Regions from separate parts of the Clostridium omnivorum genome, predicted to be linked through region 2. Evidence: riboswitches for the same ligand, from Rfam matches in the RefSeq annotation. Region 2 holds a riboswitch; each other region holds the start of a gene.
What was found. A riboswitch is a leader RNA that binds a small molecule or an ion and turns the genes downstream of it on or off. The one in region 2 is predicted to bind cyclic di-AMP.
Positions count from the first base shown of each region.

Region 1: it holds a riboswitch for cyclic di-AMP, as region 2 does, so the genes downstream of both, bsdE14_RS05900 (cell wall hydrolase) here and bsdE14_RS17745 (cell wall hydrolase) in region 2, are expected to answer to the same signal.
Region 3: it holds a riboswitch for cyclic di-AMP, as region 2 does, so the genes downstream of both, bsdE14_RS18605 (C40 family peptidase) here and bsdE14_RS17745 (cell wall hydrolase) in region 2, are expected to answer to the same signal.

Region 1 is NZ_BRXR01000001.1:1,304,106-1,314,078, reverse strand. Features, by position in the region: gene bsdE14_RS05930 (DUF4652 domain-containing protein) at 1-911, shown strand, start outside; gene bsdE14_RS05925 (tetratricopeptide repeat protein) at 1,061-2,350, shown strand; gene iadA (beta-aspartyl-peptidase) at 2,540-3,724, shown strand; gene bsdE14_RS05915 (outer membrane protein assembly factor BamB family protein) at 3,792-5,450, shown strand; gene trxA (thioredoxin) at 5,659-5,973, shown strand; gene bsdE14_RS05905 (NAD(P)/FAD-dependent oxidoreductase) at 6,052-6,906, shown strand; gene bsdE14_RS05900 (cell wall hydrolase) at 6,959-7,486, opposite strand; cyclic di-AMP (ydaO/yuaA leader) riboswitch at 7,488-7,616, opposite strand; gene bsdE14_RS05895 (hypothetical protein) at 7,752-8,762, opposite strand; gene cdaA (diadenylate cyclase CdaA) at 8,960-9,787, shown strand; gene bsdE14_RS05885 (CdaR family protein) at 9,763-9,973, shown strand, end outside.
Region 2 is NZ_BRXR01000001.1:3,746,263-3,756,235, reverse strand. Features, by position in the region: gene adhE (bifunctional acetaldehyde-CoA/alcohol dehydrogenase) at 1-578, opposite strand, end outside; gene bsdE14_RS17775 (pseudouridine-5'-phosphate glycosidase) at 978-1,898, opposite strand; gene bsdE14_RS17770 (PfkB family carbohydrate kinase) at 1,957-3,051, opposite strand; gene bsdE14_RS17765 (PTS sugar transporter subunit IIC) at 3,311-4,603, opposite strand; gene bsdE14_RS17760 (PTS sugar transporter subunit IIB) at 4,654-4,971, opposite strand; gene bsdE14_RS17755 (PTS sugar transporter subunit IIA) at 5,210-5,524, opposite strand; gene bsdE14_RS17750 (sigma-54-dependent transcriptional regulator) at 5,741-8,422, opposite strand; cyclic di-AMP (ydaO/yuaA leader) riboswitch at 8,638-8,761, shown strand; gene bsdE14_RS17745 (cell wall hydrolase) at 8,765-9,547, shown strand; gene bsdE14_RS17740 (hypothetical protein) at 9,689-9,973, shown strand, end outside.
Region 3 is NZ_BRXR01000001.1:3,933,445-3,943,417, reverse strand. Features, by position in the region: gene bsdE14_RS18625 (rod shape-determining protein) at 1-966, opposite strand, end outside; gene radC (RadC family protein) at 988-1,674, opposite strand; gene bsdE14_RS18615 (Maf-like protein) at 1,687-2,292, opposite strand; gene bsdE14_RS18610 (hypothetical protein) at 2,501-3,211, opposite strand; gene bsdE14_RS18605 (C40 family peptidase) at 3,372-4,001, opposite strand; cyclic di-AMP (ydaO/yuaA leader) riboswitch at 4,002-4,171, opposite strand; gene bsdE14_RS18600 (GNAT family N-acetyltransferase) at 4,237-4,755, opposite strand; gene bsdE14_RS18595 (leucyl aminopeptidase) at 4,899-6,293, shown strand; gene bsdE14_RS18590 (hypothetical protein) at 6,510-6,752, shown strand; tRNA gene bsdE14_RS18585 (tRNA-Leu) at 6,880-6,961, opposite strand; gene bsdE14_RS18580 (hypothetical protein) at 7,103-7,681, opposite strand; gene bsdE14_RS18575 (hypothetical protein) at 8,448-8,627, opposite strand; gene bsdE14_RS18570 (hypothetical protein) at 8,669-9,733, opposite strand.

The sequences.
Region 1 (9,973 bases), 2.4 Mb from region 2:
CTGAAGGAATATATTTTAGTAGTTCGAGGGGGGATATTATGAAAAACATTGACAAAAACAGATATGGTAAGAATCCTCTGAAAAAGCTTAACTATCATATAAAGAGATATTCAGGCCTATATGCCGCTGCTGCTGTGCTAATCATAGCTACAAGCTTTATTGTCCCATATCTTTTAGGGGGAAGTGCTAAAAAAGACCTTGCTTCAACTCAGATGAAGATGAGCACAGCATCAAATGCAACAGGTACAGCTAAAGAAGATACAGCTAAGCAAAAGGATGAACAAAGTTTAATGATTTCAGAGGACAGCGCTGCACCTAAAAATTCTGAAAGTAAAAAGTCAAATATAGTGATACCAGAGGATAAAAATGCTCCAAGCTTTAAAAAGACAGTGCTTCAAAAGACTGTAGAACCTACATTTAATACACCTATGGAGGTTTCACCAAGTAAAAACTTTGAAGCAACTGTAGAAGGAAAAGGTAACGCTGCTCAGGAAGAAGGTATAGCAAAGCTGTTTATAAAGGATTTGACCACAGGAGGAAGATGGACCTTTGAAATAGTTCAAGATGTACAAAAGGGACAGCAAAATACTCCTAAGTATGTAAAGTGGGTAGATGACAATAACTTCCTTACTATTGTGGGATTTGGTTATGGAACAGTAACAAGAGGTGGAGCTCTCTACTTAATGAATGCCAATACAGGCAAGCTTGTAAATGCAGATGTGGAAAGAAAAATAGATTTAAGTCAGGGTAATAAGGTTGAAATAACAAAGGTCACAGCTATAAGAAACAACGAATTAGATGTAGAAGTAAATGTATATGAGGATGCAAATTTAACTAAGTCCCATAGGGAAAATAGAACAATTCCATTTCCTTATGCAGATTTAAAACAGTATGTTGAAGCTGCACAGTAAAATTAATCTAATAATTAAAGCCTCAGGAGTTAAGCTCTTGAGGTTTTTTAGCTAAATTGGTTTTATTATGTAGCTTTATAGTATATAATAAAACCATTAATATAGGATTACATAGCGCAAATGTTATCTTATTGTACAAAGGTGATTAAATGAATAAATCTACAAAGCAATATAAAAAGGCACTAGATTATTATAATGATGGAAAACTAGATAAAGCATTAAAATTATGCGAACTAAGTATTTCAGAAAATATTAAAAATACTTCCGCAATTAATCTAAAGGGGCTTCTTTTTTACTTAAAGGGAGAGCTTGATAATGCTCAATCTTTGTGGAAAATGAACGGTCAAATTAACAATGATTTAGTTTCAAAAAAGTACTATGAAGATAGTTTAAAGGATGAAAAAAGAAGAAAGCTATACTATGATGCATTGGTACTAATAAAAGAATTAAAAATGAGAGAAGCACTTAATCTGTTGAAAGTGTGTGACGAAAGTGATTTTAACTGTATAAATGTGAATAACTATATGGCATTATGCTATATAAAGCTTGGTGAATATAGTGCAGCTTCAGCATGTATAAGCAAGGTTCTTAAGCTGGATGTAAATAATGTTGAAGCAAAAGAATACAGAAAAATGCTTATAGATTACGGGATAGTTAAAAAGCAGCGTAACTTTAAAGCTATCAGTGTTTTAGTAGCTGTATTATGTATTGCAATATTTTCTATTATTACCATTAAGACAAAGGCATATAAAAATTACGGATTCTTAAGCTACATTAGTAAACCCAAAATAGCTCAAAATAATAAGCAGGGCTCCACAAATAATAATGCAGCAGCTAAAAATGAAATACAGCAGCAAAACACTGAGGTGCAGCAGCCACAAAAGCAAGAAACTAAGAATGGAGAAATTCAAAAGCAGGCAGCTGAAAAATTTCCAAGCGAGGATGTTAAAAAACAAATTGAAGCAAAAAACTATGATGCATTATATGATTTAGTTTCAAAGTGGCAGGATAAAAATTTATCAATAAATGATAAGACTATGATTGCTAAGGCAAGAGAAATACTTGTTAGTGATGGAACTGAGTATTTTTATGGCACAGGTTCAAAAGCTTTAAGCTCAAAGGATTATAGCAAAAGCAAAGATTACTTACTAAAAGCTTATAGTGTAGGGGGAGGAAGCTATCTAAATCCTCATATCATTTATATGCTGGCTGCTTCATATGAAAACCTTGAGGATATTGAAAATGCTCTCAAATATTATAGCGAGTATAATAGCAAATTTTCTAAGGGAGATTATGCAGAAACGGTGCTTTACAAGCTGGCTTTGTTAAACAAAAATGTAGATATGAACAAGGCTAAAGCCTATGCAGAAACACTAGTTAATACATATCCAAATTCAATGTATAATAACACAATAATTAAAGATATAATTTCAAAGTAGAACCATGTATATGCATGGTTCTTTTTTATGCGCAAGCATATATAAAAACTTAATAACAATAAGTTTATAGAATGAAAAAACACTAAAAAGGGAAAAATTTAATTGTAATAGACTTTCACTGGTAGACTGCGTATGGGATTCGATAAGGTAGTCTACCCTGTATTTTCCACTGAAAGGAGAAAAAAGCATATGATTACAATTATAAAAAATGGAGAAGTTTATGCACCGGGTTATTTAGGCAAAAAGGATGTTATTTTAGCTGGAACTAGAATTGAAGGCATATACGATAATGTTGATATACCACAAAACTTTGGAGAGGTAAATGTTATAGATGCTGAAGGTAAATACGTTGTTCCAGGTTTTATCGATTGTCATGTACATCTTAATGGCGGTGGCGGTGAAGGCGGTTTTCATACTAGAACTCCTGAAATTCAGCTATCGGATATAGTAGCTGGCGGTATTACTACTGTTGTAGGCTGTTTAGGAACGGATAGTGTATGCAGAAACATGGAAGGATTATTAGCTAAGGCAAGAGCATTAGAGATAGAAGGAATAAGTACATATATATATACAGGTTCTTATGAAATACCTGTAAAGACCATTACAGGCAGCCCAAGATCGGATATTATTCTAATAGACAAGGTAATTGGAGTTGGTGAAGTAGCTCTTTCGGATCATCGTTCTTCACAACCTACCTATGAAGAATTTATAAAGGTAGCTGCAGAAGCAAGAGTTGGCGGGCTTATTGCAGGAAAGTGTGGCATTGTCCATGTTCATTTAGGAGATGGACCTCAAAAGCTAGATTATCTAGTAAGATTGGTTAGAGAAACTGAAATACCAATTGAACAGCTGATGCCTACTCATATTAATAGGAGCAGGAGAGTATTTGAAGCAGGATATGAATATGCAAGAATGGGCGGCATTATTGATTTAACTACCAGCTCAGATCCTGACTTTCTTGAAGAAGATGAGGTGAAGGCAAGTACAGGACTTAAGATTATGCTGGATAGAGGAATTCCTGTAGAACAGCTTCAATTTTCTTCAGATGGTCAAGGAAGCTTGCCAATATTCGATAAAGATAGAAAATTTGTTGGCTTAGGTATAGGCTCTACAAAATCCTTATATAGAGAGTTTAAAGATGCAGTGCTTAAGGATGGAGTAAAGCTTGAAGATGCTCTTAGAGCAGTAACTTCAAATGTAGCAGATCATTTAGTGCTGCGTTACAAAGGAAAGCTGGAAGGTGGAAGAGATGGAGATATTGTGGTACTTAATAAAAATTTAGATATAGTTGACGTAATAGCCAAGGGAAGAACTATGGTACAAAAGGGAGAAGTAGTAGTTAAAGGAATTTTTGAAGGTTCACTTGGAAAATAAAACTAGTAATTAAATTTAATTTTCAAACATATACATCTTCTAGAACCAATGAGGGGGGGGTATATGTTTGAAAAGTAATATTAAAAAAGCAATAGTTTGTATTTTAATTATACCGGTATTTGCTGGCATAAGCCCTGAAAACAAAAGGGCAAAAAATGTAGTGACAAAGGGAAATGAGACATGCTTTGTAGATCCCTATGAAAGAATACAAGCTGCATTTGCACTGGAATCAAAAAGAAAAAATATGCTGATGAATAACAGTGTAATAAATTTTTCTGCTGACACCTCTGCAAATATATCAACATATGGAATGTCCTATGATTTAGATAAGATAAATAAGAACAGGCCAGATTTTAGCTTTACCAGTGAAGGTTATGCAGAGCTTCCAGGAGTAACTTGTTTTAGAGGAGATAACAACAGGGATGGTGGAAGTTATGGAAAGGTAGATGTAAAAGAAGGCAAGTTAAGTATTCTCTGGAAAAAGGATATAGGAACCATAGATACTTGGTCAGGAGTAGGTTGGAATGGACAACCAGCTATTGTTAAGTGGGATAAGACTGCTATTGCAAATATGAATATTAAAGAAAACAAAAAGAAAAAGGAAAATTTAAAAGAAGTAATATATGCTACCCTAGATGGAAATGTGTATTTTTTGGATTTAGAAGATGGGAGCGAAACTAGAACTAAGCTTAATATTGGTGCCCCCATTAAAGGAAGCCTTACAGTAGACCCAAGGGGAATACCTCTTCTCTATGTTGGACAAGGTATAGATAGAAGTGGAAGTAGTTATGTAGATTTTGCCTACAGAATTTTCAGTCTTACTAATTTTAAAAAGCTATATGAAATTAAGGGCAGGGACAATTTTGCACGAAGAGATTGGGGAGCTTTTGATTCCACAGCGCTTGTGGATAGAATTAATGATTACTTATTTATTTGTGGAGAAAACGGTGTGGTCTATTCTGGTAAGTTAAATACTAAATATGAAAATGGACAGGTAGAAATTAAACCTGAATTAGATAAGTATAGATACAGCTTTCCAGGAAAAGATAAAAGGGGGATAGAAAATAGCATAGCTATATATAAAAACTACGGCTTTTTTGCAGATAATGACGGAATGCTCCAGTGTATTGATTTAAAAAACTTAAAACCTTTATGGGCATCAAATGTAAAAGATGATACTGACAGCACTATTGTACTTGAAAAACAGGACTCTGAACTAAATCTTTATACTGCTTGTGAAGTAGATCACCAAGGACAAAATGGCTTTAGCTATGTTAGAAAGTTTGATGCAGCATCAGGAAAGCTTTTATGGGAAAATAAATACATGTGCTCCTACAACGAAGAAACTAACGGAGGAGCTTTAGCCACTCCGGTACTTGGAAAAGGAGATATAAAAAATTTAGTTATTTTTAATATAGCAAGACATACATCCTCAAATGGAGGGGTTCTTGTAGCCATAGATAAAAATACAGGAAAAGAAGTATGGAGCTTAAAATTAAATAACTATTGCTGGAGTTCACCAGTTGCCTTATACTCAAAGGAAGATAAGAGCTATATAGTTCAATGTGATTCTACTGGAAAAGCTATGCTAATAGAAGGCATCAGTGGAAAAGTTATGGACACTATAGAATTAGGTGCTAATGTTGAAGGAACACCAGCAGCCTTTGAGGATACGCTTGTGGTTGGAACTAGGGGCTGTAAAATTATAGGTTTTAAGGTAAAATAGATAGTAGTATATATTGACTTTATGAATAAATAATAAGATAATAATTATTATTTCATAGTTCTTAGCTGTTGACTTAATAGAAAAAATAGAATAAAATCTATATATAGATAAATACCTACCAGGGGTATATGATATTTATCCTTGGTTTTAGTGATAAGGATGTAAAAGTCTTAAATGGACTTTCACGGATAATAAGGAGGAAAAGCAAATGAAAGAAGTAACAGATAGCACATTTTTAGAAGAAATTAATGGTACTGGAGCACCAGTGGTAGTTGATTTTTGGGCACCTTGGTGTGGGCCTTGCAAGATGATTTCACCAATTATGGAGGAATTAGATTCAGAAATAGGCAGCAAGGTTAAATTTGTTAAAGTTAATGTAGACGAGAGCCCTCAGGTAGCTCAAAAGTACAGAATTGCAAGTATACCAACTATAATGGTGTTTAAAAATGGAGTTCCAGTAGATAGCTTAATAGGTTTTAGACCAAAGCAAGCCTTAAAAGAAGTTATAGAAAGACATATATAAGCTAGGTAAGAGGTAAGAAGTAAGAGGTAAAAGTGAAAAGCTTACTTCTTACTTATTATAGTAAATGAGGTGTGAATATTGGATAACAGGTATGATATAGCTATTATTGGAAGTGGGCCTGCAGGAATTTCTGCTGCTATAAATGCTAAAATAAGAAACAAAAAAATAATCCTATTTGGAAGCAAAGATTTAAGTGCAAAGCTCATTAAGGCACCGAAGATAAATAATTATCTTGGTTTTTATAATGTTACAGGAGAAGAACTTAAAAATCAGTTCCAAAGGCATATGGATTCCATGGGCATAGAGATTGTAAATGAGAGAATAAATAATGTTTATGCAATGGGAGACTATTTTACACTTATGGTAAATGAAAAAATGTATGAGGCAACAACTGTGATTTTAGCTACAGGTGTAGAATACACAAAACCCCTAAGTGGAGAAGAAAAGTTCCTTGGAAGGGGAGTGGGGTATTGTGCAACCTGTGATGCACCTCTTTACAAGGGAAAGATAGTAACTATAGTTGGGTATAACAAAGAAGCAGAAGAGGATGCAAATTACGTATCTGAGCTGGCTGCAAAGGTATATTACGTTCCAATGTATAAGGGAGAATATAACCTTAGAAGTGAGATACAGATTTTGCAGGATAAACCTGTGGAAATACAAGGCGATAATTTTGTTTCCAAGTTAATACTTAAGGAAAATGAAGTAGATACTGATGGAGTATTTGTTCTAAAGGATAGTGTACCACCAGCTCAATTGGTACCAGGTTTGGAAATAGAAGAAGGTCATATAAAGGTAGATAGATTAATGAAAACAAATATACCTGGATGTTTTGCTGCAGGGGATTGTATAGGAAAGCCTTATCAATATATAAAGGCAGCAGGAGAAGGTCAAATTGCAGCTTTGTCAGCAGTATCATATTTGGATTCTTAAATAACAAAATCCTCGGTTTAATAAAACCGAGGATTTTGTTATTTAAGGAATATTATTTTACAGCAAAAAATACATGATTTCCTATAGACTTAACATTTTTCTTGTTAATATTTTTCATCCAGCTGGAAGTGGCAATTTTCGGGTTGTAGAAAAACAGTGCCTTTCCTGTTGGATCTTTGCCTTTTAGTGCGTCAAGTACAGCATTGTAACTTGCTGGATCAGGAACAATGGTTATTTCACCATTTCTGATACAGGAAAATGCATTTTTTTGCATTATTACGTCCTCTACAGACTTTGGAAATTGATTGCTTTGTAACCTATTAAGTATTACTGAAGCAACAGCAACCTTACCTTCATAAGGTTCAGCTCTGCTTTCTGCACATACCACCTGAGCCATTAGATAAACATCCTGGTCTGTAATTGGAATTTTCCTATCATTCACACTGAATACTTGAACCGCTTGAACTTCTTCTTTATATAAATCTGCCTCGTCTTCATAACTTACTAGTGCTTTTGCATTATAACAAGGCATAGCTAAAACTATGCTCAAACAAAAGCATATAATTGAACTTTTTTTCATTAAATTTCCTCCTTTTACCTACGGGGTTAGCTGACGGGTTCGGTAAAGGCATAACCTACGCATGATAAATTGCGATTCACCCCAAAAAAGTGGTTTCCCCGTGTTTAATAAACTTCGGTCATAGGTATTTTAACCAATTTATAAAAAATAATACGAAATAATTAATAAACTTTACAAAAAATGAAAAAATGTCCTGAGACTAAAATTATAGACTCAGAACATTTCAATTATTACGTATTACTTCTTACTCCTTAGTTATTAACTACTATTTAACATTATTAGTTTTAAAATCAGCATAAAGCTTCATAAAATCATTATAGGACTTATCTCCCTGCTGAAGATTACTGCTAGAGGTAGCATAAATTGAGTTTAAAAAGTCTTGACTTGGTTTACCTTTTGAGGCTTCTTCTTTTTCTATTGTCAAAGCATATTTAAAGTTCTTTAGATATTCATCATAGTTATCAAGCACATTCTTAAAGATTTTATAGGTAGATGAAGCCTTTTGTGGAATTGTAATGCTTGAGAAAGCCTTTTGTATCTCTTGAAGCTTATTATAATTATCATCTACTTGTGATAGTACTTCATCATAACTCCCACTGCCTGCTCTAACTTTAGCTACGTTTGCACTTAAATCCACCTTTACAGCAGTTAGCTTGGACAATATTGCATCCATGTTATTCATAAATTCTAAATTTACACTTTGCTTAATATCATTATCCCTATTTACTTTTACCATATCAGTAAAATAGGATATTATTGTTTCCATTGTAGTTGAGGCATCTGTAGGAAAAGAAGCAGATGTATTTTTAATACTTATTAAGGAATATGCCTGAACACAATTGTTCTTGTACTTTTTTAAATCCTCTAGTGCATTTGCAACGTCCTTGCTTTGAGAATTAGCAAAGATGGCTTGTACTTGTTTATACATGAGGATATTGTTATTTAGCCCTTCTAAAAGGCTTGCATGTGCTTTAGAATATTTTTCAGTAGGATTAATTCCGTTAATTTTATCCTTTTCCTTTAGTAATGAATCTACTTTAGAAGGTAGTTCTTTTTTTACTTTATCAGGGTCAATGCTGTTTTCCTTATTAAAAGCAGTAATAGATGAATTTATCTTGTTTATATTATCTATTTCTGTTTTAATAGACTTTTCATAGGCGCTTAATGACTTGTTAACAATAAAGTAATAAGTTCCATAGAAAACTCCGGCTATTATTGCTAGTATTAGTATTATAATCCCTAATGTAGTCAATATTTTTTTTGTTTTTGCTTTCAACTAATTGACACCCCTTTTGAAAAATAATATTATAATTATTCTATTATATCATAAAAAATTCCTTCAAATATCTGTAAAAACAAATTAAATTAATTAATAATTTCTATTTAATACTATACTATAAAAATAATAATGGTGTATAATTGTTAATATGGTATTCTGGTTAAGGGGTGAAAAGCTTGGCACAATTTTTTAATATGCTAATTAGCACTATTAAAGGCTTAAGTCCTTCAGCAATTTTGGATATAGCCGTGGTCTCATACATATTTTATAAAGGTTATATGCTTATAAAAGAAACAAGAGCAGAGCAACTTTTGAAAGGGATACTGTTAATTGCAGCACTTATTCCAATAAGTAGTCTTTTACAGCTCAATATGCTCTACTGGATTTTAAGCAATACTATAACCATAGGAGTAATAGCAATCATAATCATATTCCAGCCTGAAATAAGAAGAGCTTTAGAGCATTTAGGCAGAAGCGCATTTAGCGATAGGCACATCATGGAAGATGATGAAATTATGGATAAGGTAATAACTGAAATAGTAAATGCAGTTGAGAATTTATCAGCTACAAGGACAGGGGCCTTGATAGTAATAGAACAGACAACAGGTCTTGGTGAAGTTATTGGTACAGGAACCAAGCTTGATGCAGTTGTAACTTCAGCACTGCTTGAAAATATTTTTGTGGTAAATACACCACTGCATGATGGTGCTACTATAATAAGAAATGATAGAATAGTTGCAGCAGGTTGTTTCCTACCGTTAACTAATAATAATGACATAAGTAAATCTTTAGGTACAAGACATAGAGCAGCACTTGGTATATCCGAGAACTCTGATGGACTTATTATTATTGTATCAGAAGAAACTGGTACAGTATCTCTTGCAGTTAATGGAAAGCTTACAAGGAGATATGATAAAGACAGACTTAAGGATATACTTATTAGAATAATAAAAAGCAGACAAAAATCAAAGCTTACATATAGAGAGAAGGTGAAGCTATGGATCAAAAAAATAAGTGGCTAATTAAAATAACCTGTGTAATTGCTGCTTTTGGACTATGGCTTTACATTTCAAACATCAATGACAACCAGATAAAGTATGAGGTAAAGTCAATTCCTGTAGAACTTATTAATACTGATGCTTTAGCTCAATCAAAGATGAAAATACTGCCAGGACAGCAATTTACTATATCTGTTTATGTGAAAGGGA
Region 2 (9,973 bases):
CCACCAGTAGCTAGTGTAATGTCAGCTTCTCTCATTACTACTTGAGATAGTTCTACAGATGGCTCATCAATCCATCCTATAATATTTTTTGGTGCTCCTGCCTTTACTGCAGCATCAAGTACTATTTTAGCAGCAGCTATTGTAGAATTCTTAGCTCTTGGATGTGGAGAGAAAATAATACCATTTCTTGTTTTTAAAGCTATTAATGCTTTGAATATTGCTGTTGAAGTAGGATTTGTTGTTGGAACTACTGCTGCAACAACTCCAATAGGTTCTGCAACTTTAGTTATACCAAAAGCTTCATCCTTATCTATTACTCCACAAGTTTTTTCGTCTTTGTATTGATTATATATATATTCTGAAGCAAAGTGATTTTTGATAACTTTGTCTTCTACTATTCCCATTCCAGTTTCTTCAACTGCCATTTTAGCAAGTTTTATTCTAGAGTTATTTGCAGCCATAGCAGCTTGTCTAAAAATTTCATCTACTTGTTCTTGTGTATATGTAGCGAATATCTTTTGCGCTTGTTTTACTTCTTCAAGCTTCATCATTAGTTCTTCTAAATTTGTTACTTTCATATTTATACACCTCTTTACTAAATTTTAGTGCAAATGATAGTTAAAACTTTAACAACCAACTTTATTGTATATTATATTTTATAAGAATGCAATAGTTTTTTGATATTTTTTTAACAAATTATTTTTCTAATCACTTTTCTGTGCAAAGCCTTGTTATGTAATTGTTTTCAGAGATAAGTTGGAGATATACGTTAAAATCATCAAATACCAATAAAATTCTTTTCCACTTTTATCAAATTAGACATTGCTTATTAAACTATTTTTCAACATTTTTCCCCTTATATCTCCTCGCGACTTTGTTATTTTATTAACACTTATGATTTAAAAATAGTCCATGTCTCATAAACAGAGCCACGGACTATATATGTGAGTATAAAACTATGGAATCATTAATAATTTCTATTTTTCAAGCTTAGCAAGTTCAACAGCTATCTTAGAACCAACTCTTGCATTATTATAAACAAGTTGTATATTTGATTCTAAGCTAGCTCCACCAGTAATTTCCTTGACTTTAGCAAGTAAGAAAGGAGTAGTTTCTTTTCCCTTAACACCTTTTTCTTCAGCTTCTTTTAAAGCACTCTCTATAGCATTAGTAATAGTATCGTAATCCATTTGATATTGTTCTGGTATTGGATTTGCTATTACCATTCCACCATTTAAGCCTAAATCCCATTTTGCTTTAGCTGCACTAGCAACTTCTGCTGGTGAATCTATTCTGTAATCTACACCAAAACCACTCTTTCTAGTATAGAAGGCTGGCATTTCATCTGTACCAAATCCTAAAACAGGCACACCATTTGTTTCAAGGTATTCTAAAGTTAGTCCTATATCTAAAATGGACTTTGCACCAGCACAAACTACTGCAACATTTGTATGTGCAAGTTCTTGAAGGTCTGCAGAAATATCAAATGTTTCTTGTGCTCCCCTATGAACTCCGCCAATACCTCCTGTAACAAATAATTTTATTCCTGCTAATTCTGCAGCTATCATTGTTGTAGCAACAGTTGTAGCTCCATCTAATCCTTTTGCTAGTATTATTGGTAAGTCTCTTCTGCTTGTTTTTAGAATATTTTTACCAGTACCAAGGAATTCTAATTCTTCTCTTGTTACTCCAACTTTTATTTTTCCTTTTATAATAGCAATTGTAGCTGGTACAGCTCCATTTTCTCTTACTATTCTTTCAACTTCTAGTGCAGTTTCAACATTCTTAGGATATGGCATACCATGTGATATTATTGTTGATTCTAGAGCTACTACTGGCTTTCCTTCCTTTAATGCTTGTGCTACCTCTGGGTTAATATCTAAATATTTTTCTAACATAATTATCCTCCCTTTATGTTTATATAATTTTATATATATTATTAATATTTATATATACTTAAATTAAATTGAGTTCTTTTATCCTATTAGTTATATTTTCCACCGACATATTAGGATTAATGGTTTCTTCATGAGAAAGTGCAAGTACTGAAGCACCTATTGCAAATCGAGTACTATAATCAATATCAAAATCACTGTAGTGGCTATAAGCTAAAGCAGCTATAAATGCATCACCGGCTCCCGTAGCATTAACAACATTAATCTTTGGAGTCTTTATCTGCCTGCTATCTGTTCCATCATCATAATACACACCTTGTTCACCTAGACTTATAAAAACTCTTTTTACCCCTTTATTTAAAAAGTAATACGAAGCTCTTTTTAAGTCTTCTTCTGTATTAATTTCTATTCCTGATAACATTTCAGCTTCAATTTTATTAGGTTTAATTGTATGAAAATATCCAATAAGATTTTTAACCTTCATAGCCTTAGTTGTAGATACAGTATCTAAAAAGAAATCGGTTTTCTTATTAGTGGTTACTGTATATTCTATTACATCTTTAGGTATGTTTGTATCAATAATACAAAGTCTTGAATTTTCTACAACATGCTTTTTTTCCTTTATGAAATCAACACTAAGGTTATCATAAATATCCATGTATGCTATCGCCACTGACATATCGCCCTTTTCATCAAGTATAGCCATGTAAGTTGAGGTCTGCTGTCCTTTAAGCACTAGTGAGTCCTTCATATCAAGGCCTAAATTTCTTGCCTCTTCAATTACCTTAGCTCCATACACATCATCTCCAACTACACTTATGAGTTTTGTGTGCAATCCAAGCCTAACTAAGTTCTCAGCTATGTTCCTTCCCACTCCCCCTAAGGAAATCTTAACTTTTCCAGGGTTAGAATCATGAACAATAAGTTGTTTCTCAGGGAAGCCAACCATATCTATGTTAACTCCTCCTATTACGGTTACATAGTCTTCCTCGTTTAAGATATAGCCTTTTCCTAGTATATACCCTTTTTTAATCAAATTAGTTATATGAACAGCAGCTGAAGATCTAGCTATACCTAACATGTCTGCTAGTTCATTTTGTGAAATCATGGGGTTCTTTCTTAATAATTTTAGTATTTCTTTTTCTCTATTTGTCATAAGCCATCTCCTTAACTTATGCTTATTTTTTAAACATTAGTTTATGATATTATAATATCACTATTTATTATTCTTTTCAAGGGTATTCTATAGATAAATTTTAAGCTTAAATATAAATAAAGTATTTTCCTACCTTCTTTAATTATACGAAAGCCTATTTTTTATGGATTAGGGCTTCATTAAAATAAATAAAAGTGCAGCTTTCACTGCACTTATGCTAAAAAATTATATTAATAAATTTCATTTGACTTATTTAAAATTATAGATCTACTGATTGAGAACCAGCTGCTACTTCTAATTCATTTGCATGTTTTTCAGCAACTGCTACAAAAGGAATATACATGATAATTCCTATAGCTATATTTACTAGTTGTAATATAATTCCCCTTATTGAACCTGTAGCTAAGAAACCGCTTATTATAGGTGGCATTGTCCAGTGAACAACAGCTATTGTTTTTGGAACTAATCCAATTGCCATGGCACCATAACTTACTACAGTTAGAATTAGTGGAGTTAAGATAAATGGTATAGCGTATATTGGATTTAATACTAGTGGAACACCAAATAAAACAGGCTCATTAATATTAAATGCCGCTGGGCCTATGCCAAGCTTAGCTTTTGCTTTGTTATCTTCTCTCTTACCAACTAAAAGCATTGCTGCAAGAAGACATATTGATGTACCTGCTCCACCCATGTATACAAAAGTGTCAAAGAATGATGAGGTAACTATATTTTGTGGAGCTGCTCCGGTCTGGAAGGCCTTAACATTAGCTTCCATAAGTGGTAGGAATAGCGCAGTGGTTATTGGGAGCAGTATATTTGTTCCATGCAATCCAAAGAACCATAGTAAATGTACTAGGAAAACTACAAGAAGTGCAGCACCTAGCGTACCTGCTAATCCTAGTAGTGGCTGTTGAATAATATCAAATATAAATTTGTGTATATCAGGAATTCCAAACACATCTAACACTATCTTTAATGCTCCAAATATTACAAGAGTAACAAATGCCGGAATTAAAGCTGCAAAGGATCTCCCTACTGCCGGTGGTACTGAATCAGGCATTTTTATTATTAGTTTCTTATTACGCATAAGCCTTACAAAAATTTCTGTAGCTGCAAGTGATACAAATAAAGCAACAAATAGCCCTTGTGCTCCAAGGTATGCAAAAGGTAGTGCCCAATCCTTAGCTGAACCAGCATACAGCATGAGAAGTGCTCCAAAGGATACAACTCCGGACATAAGACCATCTTGGTCATAAGATTTTGCTAGGTTATAGCTAATTGTAAATACAACTAAGAGCGACATTATGGCAAAAGTTCCATTCCATAGTGTTCCTCCAAAGGAATTCCACTTTTCTCCGAAGATTCCCTTCATGAAATCCGCCCAACCTGGTATTGGAAAATTATTAAATAATACGGCTAATGAACCAACAAGAATTAATGGCATAATTGCTACAAAACCATCACGAATTGCTACAAGATGTCTCTGCGACCCAATTTTTCCTGCTACAGGTACAAAGTACTTTTCCAGGAACTCAATAATCTTTTTCATAAAATTCCCCCCAATAGAATCAATTTATAAATTCATAAAGCCCCTTGCTGCTAGTCCGTATTGTCCTTAAAAAGACTTAAAGCATGTTTTAGTACTTTTTCTCCGTTCATCATTCCATAATCCACACTGTTTATAACTTCAACAACAATACCCTTTGGCTCATAAGCTGATTTATATTTATTTAGTAAAAATCTAACTTGTGGACCAAGGAGTAAAACATCTGTCTCATCAATGTGGTGTTTCAAGTCCGCTTCTGCTACTGCTATAATCTTAACTTCAATACCTTCCTTTGCAGCAGCAGAATCCATCTTTTTAACTAGGAGGCTTGTAGACATTCCAGCCCCGCATACTAGTGTTATCCTTTTCATAATCACCTCTCCTTTCTTTGACTTATGGTATTTACTTTAGCAACTATCGTGCCAAAACACATTTTAATGAAAACCCGTATAATATTTAAATTTTTTATGTGTTTTTATTAACTTTTAGCTATTAAATTCTACTATTGTTTTGAAATGAATATTTAGTGTTTCAACATTATTGTTAGTGTTTTGCTTTTTCATATCTTTGGTTTCCTTTAAAACACTTTTTTGTTTAGTGTTTTAACTTTCATTTATTTCTAAATACTTTTTCATACATATCTACAAATTCTTGAGCCATATCTTTAATAGTTATAGCATTCATAAGATGATCTTGTGCATGCACCATTAGTAATGTAATTTCACTAGGATTTCCTGCAGCTTCCTCTTGAATTAGATGTGTCTGCACTTTATGAGCATCTGCTAATTCTTCATCACATTTCACAAGCGCTTCTCTTGCAGCATCAAACTTTTCAGATTTAGCAAATTGAATTGCCTCCATAGCATGACTTCTTGCATTTCCTCCACTTACTATTATTTGAAGTATTATTTCTTGATAATCCATATCTAACATCCTTTCTTTAACAATAAGTATTTTGCTAATACTTGTAGTTATATAACTATAAGCTATACTTATCGCAATTATCATGCCAAAACACTAGAGGGGAATTTAATGTTTTAGCTCGCTTTGACTTATAATGACAAAACACTAATGCTATTGTGTTTTACAAAAAATTTTTGTTTTATAAAAATAGCGGCATTAGCTGCCGCACAATATAAATTAAGAATAGTTATTATAATTAAAAAATCTCATTATATGGCATAATTCATCATCAAAGATATGTATATTGAACTTTTCTTCTAATAGCTTGCATGATTTTTTAACTGAATTATATAGCTCTTTATTAGTTTCTATAAATTGTCCTTTATCTTCAAATTTAATTATAGTACCTCCACTTTTTATTCTGTCTATCATACATCCAATATGCAGTGTTACTCCAATTAATATATCAGTATCGGTTTTTATATTCATTTCTTTCTCTATGCTTCCAATGCATTTCTTAATAACTATAAAAGCCTCTCTACCCTCTACATTTTTAAGCTGATGTTCTAATGTTTCACCCATTTTAATATAAGTCATTTCAATATCTATAAGTCCTTGTATGGTTTTAATTGCTCTTAGACTTAAAACCTCATCTAATCTAAATTGCGGCAGCTTAGTTTCAAGATTAAAAGCACTCACAATACAAATAATGTTTCTATCGGCCCTAATGCTTTTTATCCTTGAATATATATTTTCATTTTCAACCAAATTAACTGGAATTATCTCCAGGATACTTTTATCATATTCCAAATGTTGTTCTAAAAGATTCTTTATTGCAATAGCACTTCCTTCTCCAGTGGTACACATTGTTATTATTACAAGCTTTTCTCTTCTATCAATCTTTGTCCTATCATGTACAGTATCATATTCAAGAAAATTATTCACATTTACAGTTTCTCTGTATACTTCCTCAAGAGAATATCCCATAGCAGCTTTTCTTGCAGCCTCTACTACATGAAGTGTACTAACAAGCGGAATTGTTTTTACATTAATACATATATCTTTTTCTACTTCTTCACCAAAAGTAGTTAAAGAACCCATATCCACTAAAAGTAAAACATCAGATTTTATACCATGCTCAATTATATAATTTTTTAGTCTACTTAGTACTATTTTCGGTTTTTCCTCTAATGGAGCATTTATACCAATAACATTGTTAATGCCCAATAGTTTATTTGCTACTTCTGCCATAGATGCTGCTGTAGAACTGCCATGTGCGACAACAATTACTTTTACATAACTGTTATTCATTTCAATATCTTTTTCGTCATAAACAAAAAACATTGCTAAAAATCCTGCCTCATCTATAGGCATGGTAACATCTAATGATCTTTCTATTATTTTAAGGCAATCCAAAGCAACATTAAACTCGCTGCCAAATTCTGTCCTAATGCTATTCAACTTGGGGTTAACAATAAGTTTATTTCTCTTTATTCTCTCTAAGGAGTTCGATATATGAACTGCTATACCATAATAGGCCCTTTGGCTTAAAGTCCTATTAAGTTTTTCCTCACTAAAGCTTATAATATCTTGGACAGTTTTTACTATTTCTTCAGGTATAATACTTTCCAAATTTGTAATGTCTACATTTCGATTTTGGCAGTATATGTATCTTGTAAAATAATCTTCAATGTCCTTTTCCATTTCCTTTTGGAGCGTTTCTCCTTGAATACCTTTATCTCTAAGCTCATCTATTCTATGATCTATCATGTCATATATAGAATCTTCATAATTCTGTTTTTCAAGAAGAGAATTATTTTCAAGTTTATTAAATACACAATATCTCTTATTTATTCCTATAAGTTTATTAAAAATTTGTCTATGTTCAGTTTGTATATAAAGTCCTTCCCTAACATAAGTAGGCAAATCAGTGCTGTTAATTTTTATATATTGTTTTTTCTTAGAAACAAAATCAACATAAGCTTTAGCACAAGCAAGTTGAATGTCTGTTTTAAGCTGTCCAATATTGTTAGGACAATAATAGCTAAGAAAAGCTCTCATAGAATTAATTGATACCATTATCTCTCTATCCAGCCTAAAGGATTCTTCACGGTAAAAATTACTTATCAAATAAAATCTTTCTTCCATTGTCCTCTCTGAGAGACTAGGAATTTTAATAACCATTGGTATTCTTCTTGTAAAGGTTTTAAGCAATGTTGATTCTGGACTTTCTGTAGTTGCTGAAACAATAAGTACATCCGCTCTGCGCTCCGTTTCAGTTTCCCCAAGTTTTCTAAAAGTACCTTTATCCATAAAGGTAAAAAACATTTCTTGGCCCTCAGGTGGAAGTCTATGTACCTCATCTAAAAATAAAATACCTCCGTCTGCTTTTTCTATAAGCCCAATCTTATCAGAATCTGCTCCAGTATAGGCTCCTTTTTTAGTACCAAAGAGCTGACTTATTAAAAGTTGTGGATTATTAGCGTAATCTGCGCAGTTAAAAGTTACAAATGGAGCTTTTTCTTCCATTCGCTTCATTTCAATTGCATATTGATGGATAAGCCCTGCAAACATAGATTTTCCAACACCAGTTTCCCCTAAAATAAGTACATGCATACCTTTAGGTGGATACAGTATTGCTGCTTTAGCCTGTTCTACAGCTGTATATAGGCTTTGATTCTCTCTTGTAAATCTGTCAATTTTACTTTCACCCTCATTATATTCAATGTTATCAATAGGATTAAAAAGAACTGGTCTCCCAGAGCTTTTTGAAACCTTACCTTCAGTGCATAATTTATTTAAATCATTACTAACATTTGCCCTGCTTAATTTTAAGGTATGAGCAATTTCAACAGCACTTAACCCTTTGCCTGTATATAGCTTTTTAAGTGTCTCATATACCAAATCAATTCTTTTCATTCTTTCACCTCCGCTTCTACAAATTACAAACTATTGAAAAATTATCCTATTATTATGTACTATATCTCATTTTATACTTCCGGTCAATTATACTTTTTAGATACTCATAAAGCTAAACATGAATAGCAGTGTATAAAGCACAAATCACCACCAATTTCCCATAATACCTTAAATCTACTATAGATTTTTGTGGACATGCTTTGTTACAATAGCACACATAAGACAAGCCGAATCTCCAAATGGAGTACGGGGGAATAAACAACGGGGTGAATCTCATTTTGAGTAGGGTGCCTCAACCCGAACCCGACAACTAACCTCGGAGGCAGAAGGAGGATAAAACTTATGTTTAAATCAAAAAAACTATCAATTTTACTTTTATCATTGGGTGTAGCTTTATCATCTGTACTACCAGTAAAGGCAGCAGACTATAAAGTAACTTCAGGTGATTCACTTTACACCTTAAGCAAAACATTCAATACTACCATCACTCAATTAAAGACAACTAATAATCTTACTAGCGATAAAATTTATATAGGTCAAACATTAAACGTTCCAGCACAAATTTACTCTGTTAAATCTGGGGATAGCTTATACCTAATTTCAAAGAAATTTGGTATAACTTTGGGCCAATTAAGAGTAATGAACAACAAATGGGATGACTATATATACCCTAGTCAAAAGCTTCTTGTACCAGGCACTGCAACAACAAGCAGCAGCTCAACAAATACTGCGTCAAACCAGCAAGCTGGCGTAATTCCATACAGTCAAGCTGATGTGGATTTGCTGGCTAGACTTATTAACGCTGAAGCTCAGGGGGAACCCTATTCAGCGAAGGTGGCTGTTGGTGCAGTTATAATCAACAGAGTACAGGATTCACGTTTTCCTAAGACTATATCAAGTGTAATTTATCAAGTGGATCATGGTTATTATCAATTTACTCCTGTTCTTAATGGATGGATTGATAAACCAGCTACTTCAGAATCAATTCAGGCAGCTTATGAAGCCTTAAGAGGATCAGACCCATCAAATGGTGCACTTTATTATTTTGATGACAGCACAACAAATACTTGGTTATGGTCCAAGCCTATAGCCGCTAGAATTTCTCATATGGTATTTGCATACTAATCCAGTATATGAAAAAGAGCCAGAACTAATTCTTCTGGCTCTTTTTCTGTAATATTTATATTTAAACCTTTTATAATTCATTAACACTTTTATAAATATTACATATACTTATAATGTAATATTTATTAAGGAGTGTAATTAATGTATTACGATGACTATCGTGACATAAGTGAATTTGATGAACTAGACGATATTGACAATATGGAAGAGTCTGATGAGTTTGAACCACCATTCTTTTGTCCAATATATCAACAAATGTTTTATGGCTATCGTCAATTTCCAACTCCTCCACCATTCCCACCTGGAACTGGCGGACCTATGAATATGCCTCCATTCGGTAATCAGCCAGGGGGACCTCCATTTGGAAATCAACCGGGCGGACCTCAACAAGGAGGAGTACCTATGGGACCACCTCCAAACTTTACA
Region 3 (9,973 bases), 190 kb from region 2:
TCCAGCGCCAAGTGCCACACAGTCAAGAGGGGATTCTGCAATGTGAACTGGCATGTGAGTTTCATGGTTTATAAGTTTGTCTAAACCTTTAAGGAGTGCTCCTCCACCAGCTAGCATTATACCTTTATCCATTATGTCGGACGCAAGTTCTGGTGGTGTCTTTTCAAGTGTAGTTTTTATAGAATCAACTATAGCATAAACTGGTTCCTTAAGTGCTTCTCTTACTTCTGCTTCTGATATATCTATGATTTTAGGAAGTCCAGTTATTAAGTCTCTTCCTTTTATTTGCATTGATTTTTCATCTTCATCTGGGAAAGCTGAACCTAATTCCATTTTTACAGTTTCAGCTGTTCTTTCACCAATCATTAAGTTATATTCTCTTTTTATATAGTTAATGATAGCTTGGTCAAGCTCATCTCCTGCCATTCTTAGTGACTTACTTGTTACAATTCCACCTAATGAAATAACAGCAACTTCAGTAGTTCCTCCACCGATATCAACAATCATACTTCCAGTAGGTTCATTTACTGGAAGTCCAGCTCCTATTGCAGCAGCCATTGGTTCTTCCATAAGAAGTACTTCTCTAGCTCCAGCTGTCTTTGTAGCTTCATCTATAGCCCTCTTTTCAACCTCAGTTACTCCGGATGGAAAGCATACTACAATTCTTGGACTAGTAAATGCACTCTTAGGACTTATTTTTTCAATAAACTTTTTAAGCATAGTTTGTGTAACATCGAAATCAGCAATAACTCCATCCTTTAATGGTCTTATAGCAACTATATTTCCAGGTGTTCTACCAATCATTTGTTTTGCTTCTATACCAACAGCTAATACTTTTTTTGTATCACTGTTAATTGCTACAACAGATGGTTCTCTAAGTAAAATACCCTTTCCCTTCACATAAATAAGAGTATTAGCAGTTCCTAAATCTATACCCATATCTTTAGACATTCCAAAAATTCCCATACAAAAATTCTCCTTTCAACTTTACAGCATTCCTTTTTCTTTCAAACTTATATATGTTCCATTTCCAATTATGATGTGATCCAATAAATCTACTCCTATTAGTAAAGAACATTCTTTTAACCTTTTAGTAACACTTATATCTTCTCCACTAGGAGTGGGATCTCCAGAAGGATGGTTATGACAAATTATAATAGAAGCACTACTCTTTTTTATTGCTTCACTAAACACCTCTCTTGGATGTACTATAGAAGAATTAAGACTTCCAACTGAAACATCTTTTATAGAAATAACTATATTTTTAGTATTCAGCATAATAATCTTTAAAAATTCCTTCTTTAGATATCTCATACTCTCCAGAACTAAAAGCGCAGCGTCCCTTGGTTCTGATATTTTATACTCATCACCAGATTTAAAAGATTTAAATCTTTTGCTGAGTTCTGCCAAAGCAAGAAGTTGAGATGCTTTTGCTTCACCAATTCCTTTTATACTCATAAATTCATTTGCAGAACATTCCATAAGCCCATTGAGTCCATCAGTCTCTTTTAAAATTCGACTGCATAGGTTCAATATGTTCTCGCTGTTACTGCCAGTTCTTAATATAATTGCTAGCAGTTCACTATTAGAAAGCTCATCAGCGCCATACCTTAACAACTTTTCTCTCGGTCTTTCATTTTCGGGCAAATCCATAATTCTAAGTAAACTTCCCATGAATATACTCCTTTATAGATTTACTCCCATCTCCCTTAGCATACAATAGAGCTTATTTAAAGGAAGCCCTACAACATTATAATAGCATCCGTGAATTTTTTCAACAAAAATTCCACCTATTCCCTGAATCCCATAAGCTCCTGCCTTATCCATTGGTTCTTCTGTATTTATATACCTTTTTATTTCCTCATCAGATAAATCAGAAAACTTCACTTTAGTGCATACAAAATCTGTTATTACCCTTTTGGTTTTTGTATTAACAAGAGCAATTCCAGAATATACTTCATGTTCAGCATCACTTAGTTCTCTTAGCATTTTAAAGGCATCTTCTTTATCCTTTGGCTTACCAAGTACCTTGCCATTAAATGCAACAATTGTATCACAACCAATGATAATTTTTTCTTCGGCATCTGACAATCTATTTTCGACTTCTAAGGCTTTCCCCCTGGCAAGCTCCATTACATAATGGTGGAAGCTGCCATTAAAAGGAATCGTGCTTTCATCGAAATTGCTTACATTAATGTCAAATTCACCTGTCAATCTATTTAATAACTCCTGTCTTCTTTCAGAAGCTGATGCCAATATAATTTTCACTTTATCACATCCTAATGTATCCATACTAGTATTATTGACAAGATTCAACCTTTAATAGACATTATATTTAAATTAAATTTTTTAAATATACATCTTATATAGTTTATCATTTAAAATATTCATAAACAAGTATTTAGAGGATTGTTTAATAATTTTTTAAGTTTTTTGTATGAAAATAAAAAGAAATTTACAAAAAATAAATTAACGCGCCTTACATATGACGCGTTAATTCTCATTTAGAATTAAATTTCTTCAAAATATTATAAATATATACATAATTATCTGATGCCTTTTCTTTTGCAATAGTCTCTGGCATATTTTTCACATATCCTTTAAGCTCAGTAAGTATTGCATAATTCTTACTTCCTTTTTCTACATCCTTAAGACTAGCACACCATTCTTTTAAATCTTTAGTTTGAACTGCTGGTACATTTTTTTCAGTTAACTTTGTAAGTATTAATAGGTTAGCATTTATTATTTCAACTATCTCCTTATTACACATATCTCCATTAGTAACTTCTAAAACCATTTTAGAATTATCAACTTTATTGTCATTTAATGTTTTTATAAGTTTCTCAGAATCAGCTTCACTATATATTCCAAGTAAAACTCTAGTTCCATCTGCTTCTGCTATTGTAAATGGATTTCCATAATTGCTTAATATATTTTTTTCTGGTCCTACATTTTCACTTTTTATGTATTTTCCGCCTTGAATTACTACATATTTAACAACAGCATCTTTTTCAGCGGATTGATTACTTGTTTTTTGTGATACAGTTTTTTGTGCACCATCTTCATTTTTAACATTAGAAGCGTTCTTTAGAAAAAAGTTTGACATAACAGTACCAATAACGAAAGCCATAATCAGTGTAACAGCTAAAATAAGCAGAACCATAGTTCCTTCATTTTTCTTTTTTCTCATATCATATCTTGTGTACTTCATAACTATACCTCCAAATAATATGTTAATTATAAAAGGTTTCTACCTTAGTATAATAAGCGGAATTTAATATGGCAGTAACCAAATACATACTTTATACTATTTGAAGTTTAATAAATTTATGATAAAAAAAACCCGACAAATTTTGTCGGGAGATAAATTACTATTTTACTCTTCTTGCTCCAGCATATCTAGCTGAATAATACCCTTCATCTAAATTACTTATTGTTACACCAGTTCGTTGATTAGCTGCATGAATAAATCTTCCATCACCCATGTATATACCAACATGTGATATCGAACCATAGGTATTAAAGAATACCAAATCGCCAGGAGATAAATTTGCTCTACTAACTGACTTACCAGCTCCAAATTGTGACCCAGTATAGTGATCTAAGTAAACACCAAAGTTACTATAAACATAAGCTGTAAATCCTGAGCAATCAAAGGCTCTTGGGCCTGAAGCTCCCCATACATAAGGCCTTCCTAAAAAATTGGAAGCAAATCCAACTACGCTGCTGTTACCTGATGTTTTAGCAAGTGAGCTATTCATTGATCCACCTCTGCTTAATGATGACTTTTTAGATGAATTGCCCTTACTTGTTTCTTCTGTTTCCTTTTTAGGAACTACTATTACCTTCTCTGTTGTTAAGTTCGCAGATCGAACTACAACTCCTTGTTGTGTTTTAATAGCTGCATCTGCCTTTACCTCATAGCTGTTTGTTTTGGATGTGATGCTTATAGCTAATATACTCACAACAAAAATAAATGCCGTTGATTTTATGTATTTCATTTGTAACCTCCTTCTTGCCTCCGGAGTTAGCTGACGGGTTCGGGTGAAGGTTCCCTACCAATTTTTTATTAAGTTGTCCATTAATTGGACATTATTTAATAAAATAATCGGATTAACCCCAACATACTGGTTCCTCCGTACCTATAAATAGGATTCAGCACGATTTTTATTATAGTTTATTATATGTGCGCTGTCAATGATAATTAACTATTTTATAAAAATATTTCCCACTTTATTACATATAAGCCTTTGCTTTTAAAATATGCATATCAATTTCTTCTCCATTAATGTTAAAAAAGTTCTTTGAAACTCTTATTAGATTAAAATTATTGTTTAGCCAGAATCTTTTAATATCATCATCTTTTGCAGGTACTCCAGTATAAAAATTATATATTCCAAAATTGTTTGAAAAATAATTCATTACTTCTTTTACTATATTACTACCTATACCTTTTCCTCTAAATTCATGGTCTATTAGATAATACCAAAACCATACTTCGTTATTATTCTTAAATTCTAACCTTCCCTTTAAGACACCAATGAGATTTTCGCCTCGATTTAACTTAAGGAAAAATTCACTCTCACTAACATAGTATTCAAGGAATCTCTGATATAACTCCTTAAGTCCTAAGGGATTTTCAATATTTATATTTAAAGCTTGTTGATTATTTATCCATTTTTGAATATAAATAATATCTTCTTTCTCTATGCTTGAAATACTTATATCATCAATTTTAATATTTATATCAAACATAAATTCACCTCTTCCTACGAATTTTTATTCTACATTTAATTTTAAATTCCTTTTTTTTAATAAACTTTACATTTTTATTTATGTAAAAATAAGTATAAACATTTTATTGCAAGTATGTTATTATATTCGTGGAGGTGCATAACATGATTGGTGTAAATGATAGTAGAATGTATTCAAATTTACTTATCTTTAAGTTTAATAATTTTGAACTTACTTATCCTGAGGAGCTTATGGATATTCTGAAGTACTCCACTAGCAAAGGTGAGTACAAAGAATTAGAAATTATAAACACTCTTGGTCAAAATGAATATGAAAAAATATTTATTTTAGGTCTAGGAAGCACTGAGGAATTCAATTCAACAAAACTACTTAAAGGTCTAGGCTACGCTATTAAATCATTAAAAGACTCCTTAACTGAACTAGATATCTTAGATAATTTTCACGAGGATTTTGGATATGCCCTTGGTCAAGCCATTGAACTAGCAACGTATAAATTCAATGGAATTAAACATAACGAAGAAAAAATCAAGCTACAAAAATTAAATATAGTGTCCCAAAATAGGGATTCTATAACTAAAGGATTAATAGTAGGAAGTGCAGTAAACTTTACTAGAAATCTAGTAAATATGCCTTCAAATTATGTTACTCCTAAATATCTTGCTCAACAATCCGAAAATCTTGCAAAAGAAGAAAATCTAGATTTGAAAATTATAGATAAATACATGCTTGAGCAGCTTGGTATGAATGGCATTTTGAGTGTTGGAAAAGGCAGCATACATAGCCCTAGGTTGATTATAATGCAGTATTTTGGAGATGCTGAAAGCAAAGAAATTACTGCTGTAGTAGGTAAGGGAATTACTTTTGATAGTGGTGGAATTTCATTAAAGCCTAGCAAAGGTATGGAAGCTATGGTTACTGATATGGCTGGGGCTGCTTCAGTGCTTGGATTAATGAAGGCAGCTTCAAAATTGAAGCCAAAGAAAAATATAATTGCACTAATTCCTACTGCTGAAAATATGCCTTCAGGTAATGCATTTAAACCTGGAGATGTTCTAACTACTTATAGCGGTAAAACAGTTCAAATTATATCTACAGATGCAGAAGGAAGGCTAATACTTTGTGATGCCATTACATACGCAAAGGAATTAGGAGCCACAACAATTATTGATATTGCTACTTTGACTGGATCTTGTGCTAACTTCCTGGGCGGCATTAATGTAGGAATGCTTAGCAACTCTGATTCCTTATCTAAAACCCTCATTGACTGCGGCAAATCAGTTGGGGAAAACTTATGGAGAATGCCAGATAATGAGGAGTATATGGAACAATTGAAAACCGATAGTGCTGACATGAGAAATTCAGGTACTGATTGTGGTGCAATTGTTGCTGGTTTATTCCTTCAAAGCTTTGCAGAAGATGTTAACTTTGCACACCTAGATATAGCTGGATGTGCTGCTTCTAGCTCAGGTTCTGATTTTTATGATAGAGGTGCAACGGGAATTCCTACTAGAACATTAATAGAATATCTTACAACATAAACAGGGGTATCCCCTGTTTTTTTCATTCTGTATTATTGAACATTATGGCAGATAAATTATTTTATTCCTAAACATAATTATTTTATATACAAGAACCATTATTAGTAATTGCAATATTTTTTCAATTCATATAAAATAGAATCAATAACACTTTTGACTTATATCATTTATTTTTATAAATGGACTTAAACGCTATGGTTAGAAAGAGGGATAAATATGCTTAGTATTAGAAAAGTTAGATTTCATGGTACAGAAAAGTTCTTTAATAGATTTTATGTATATACAGCATCAGTTGAATACGTTGTGAGAAGACCTATTGGAGAAAGACCTTTAAGATCGGTGGATATTATTATGAATTGTAAAACTGAGGAGGAACTCTTTAAAATCGGTGGTTCAGAAGCTCCTAAAGGTGGAAAGATGTCCATGGATGAATATTTTGAAAGAATGGGATTTAATTAAATTAAGTATAAAAACCTCGGGATGTCTGCCCGAGGTTTTTCATTTACAGTATAAGATAAATAAATTGTTATATCTTTACATAATAAAAAATACCAAGCTTTTAAGCATTGGTATTTTTTATTCTCTATGGTGCGGATGACGGGACTTGAACCCGTATGGTCTCCCACACGCCCCTCAAACGTGCGCGTCTGCCATTCCGCCACATCCGCATGATTTTACTAGCTTTATGCACGTGTCTTATGATAACTCTCGAACACGTTGCCTATATTTTTTACACGTATAAGTATATACTGTTTTCAACACTTTTTCAAGTAGTATTAAAAATATAGAGATGGACTTTTCTCCATCTCCTATTTAAATAAACTTAATATTTTTTCTTCATCACTACAATATTCAATTGTATCAAATACTTTTACTGTATTTGTACAAATAGAGGAATAAAGTTCTCTTTGTAATACTTCAAGTGGAATTATTACATTTTGTTTTCCATTGTCTGACGTTATTACTTTGTATTTTGCATTTAGAAAAAATAAATTACTTTGTAAATATACTCTAAGTGAATCATACTCAATTAAAATAATTTTATTTGTATAATAGAACAATACTACATTGGTCAAATACTTTTCATTCAAAGCCCAACCTTGTTTATTTGCATTTCCTATTTCAAGCAATATATCTCCTTTAAATTCTTTTGTAGTTACTTTTTCATCAACATATAAACTCCCACCATCTTTATAAAGTATTACATCTACTCCTTTGTATTGTAATGCTCTGCTCTGGTAATCTTTATCAAAGTCAACTCTTTCGAAATCATAACCTAAAGTTCTATAGAAATTATCTAAAACCCTCCTTGTAGTTGGATTTTCTTCAATTCTCTTGCAAGAATTAAAATCGGAAAATCTGTTTGTCATTATAAATCCTTCTTTCATTTTTATTTTCCTTCCGACCTTTCTTGCCTTTCAACCTTTTGAGAGCGTCCGAGTAGATGTACTCTAGCACCCCTACAAATATAAAGTCCTTACTTAGATTTTAACTATCCCCTCTCCCTCCTATCTTTAAAAAAGAAAGAACTAGACTTTTTTGCCTAGTTCTTGTTTATCCTTTTTTATATTTTCTTTTTAATATTCTTATAACTTTATTGAGTTCTTTCATTATTATATATTTCTTCTCTTTTGAATTTCGCTAAATTATCATTTTGCGAAATTCGTATTTATCCATCCTTTCAAAATCTCTAGAAACATTGAAAATGCTATATTCTTAATCAATGAAAATATAAAGCCAATTTCATTTTGTATACTTATTTTATTTATACATTTTCATTTTGTATAGATATGCGTGTTTGTATTGTTTCATACACTAATATTCATATTTTTATACATTTATTCTTATTAAATAAGTATTTATAATAGTTATCAATTAGCCTTAATTTTTGTTCCGCTATTTCAATAATCATTAAGATATATAACTGATACCCATTAATAAATCATCGTAAATAATACACTTTATCGTATTTTATAACACAATAACACTTCATCGCAAAAATAACAAAGTAGGGTCGTAATTTATAACAGTGAAAACGGAGTGAATAACAACAGACTTGATTTAAGCCTTTTTAAACTCTATTCACCCTCTACGCCATCTTCGCCCTATCTATTATACTTCTTCTATATCTCTGTATATCCTCTATATATGCTCTTACATAGTTCTAATATCATTTAATGCTTCTTTAGTATTTCTTAAATTTTCTTCTAGGCTTAATATTGTTTCTTTTATAATATGTTCTAGTTCCTTTTTAAATCCTTCTGCTCTGTCATAAATGTTATTATCGTTTTTCTTTGTAAATGCTCTCTTAACTCTTAAAAATGCTTTTTTCATAAATCATCTACTCCTTTTATGTTAATAATATAATTTCCATTCTAGTAGTTAAATTCATCTAACGCCCAACTTAAATCTGTTAATTGAGGTTTTGGAGATTGTATATTATTATTATCAGTATATCGTAGCATATTTTCTATTTCTGCTTCTGAAAGATTACACCGTTGTCGTTCTTCTTCTCTGCTTTTTATATCTTCCAATCCTTTTTCTAATTCATTGTTTTTTATTAACATTCCAATGAATATTCCTGATTTTTGTTGAGGTGTAGTATTTTGATTTTCAAATATATAGTGATACTTAGGCATACAATCTTTTGCTATTATAATAAAATTATCTAGTCCTACTTTATCAATTATCTCATATTGGTCTTTGCGTATATTAATTTCACTTTCAGCAATTCCAATTGCTTCTGCATAACGTTTGTTTACTTCTTTTTCATCTATAGTAGATTTATTTTCTTTTATTACTGATTGAGTAACTTTAGAATTAGCTTCTTTTTCAATGATAGAAGTATCTTTTGCTTTAACTTCATTTGTTCTGTTTTTATAATCTTCTGCAATATGAACTCTTTTAATGATATTGCTTCTATTCTCACCTTGTTTAATTACTTCAATTAGATTTAGCTTTGTCAATGTATCATTATTCAGAATAACTGTTTTATTAGATATATTTGTTTTTTTCTCTGGATATAAAGCATTAAATCCATTTTGAATAAAGCTATTTGCCATAGTAAATTGATGTGTTTTATTATCTAAGCAAGTTACTAAAAAGCAAAAGTATCTTAATAAATTACTATTACTTTTTAAGGCTTCAAATTCAATATCATACAATACAAAATAATAGCCTATATTTTCTGTTTTATTGATAATGTAGACATCATCAATAGGACTTTGAAGTAATCCCTTTTCAATCAAACCTTTAGTTGCAATATTAAGCCTTTTTCTTGCTCTTGTTGTTGTGGCATTTAGTTTATAGTTTAGAATACTACTAGAGAAAGTATAATCTTCTAGTACTTTCATTTCAAATCTTGCAAAACAGTAAATTAAAAATTCATCTTCTGTCAATTGTTTATAAATATCTTTTTGTATTATAATATAGTTCAACATAAACACTCCTTTAAAATAAGATTTTTATTTGAAAAAGAAAACCAAAAACTATGCTAATTAAAAAAACACCCGAAGGGTGTTGAGTAGTAATAGTATAGATTTATTAGTATTGTATAGATATATTAGTTTGTGTGTAATCCCCGTACTAATTTTGCACAGTTTTTACATATTAGGTGTGTAATTTGTGTATTGTTTTAGTATGTTTTTTACATATTAGGTGTGTAATTTTTATTCAATTTT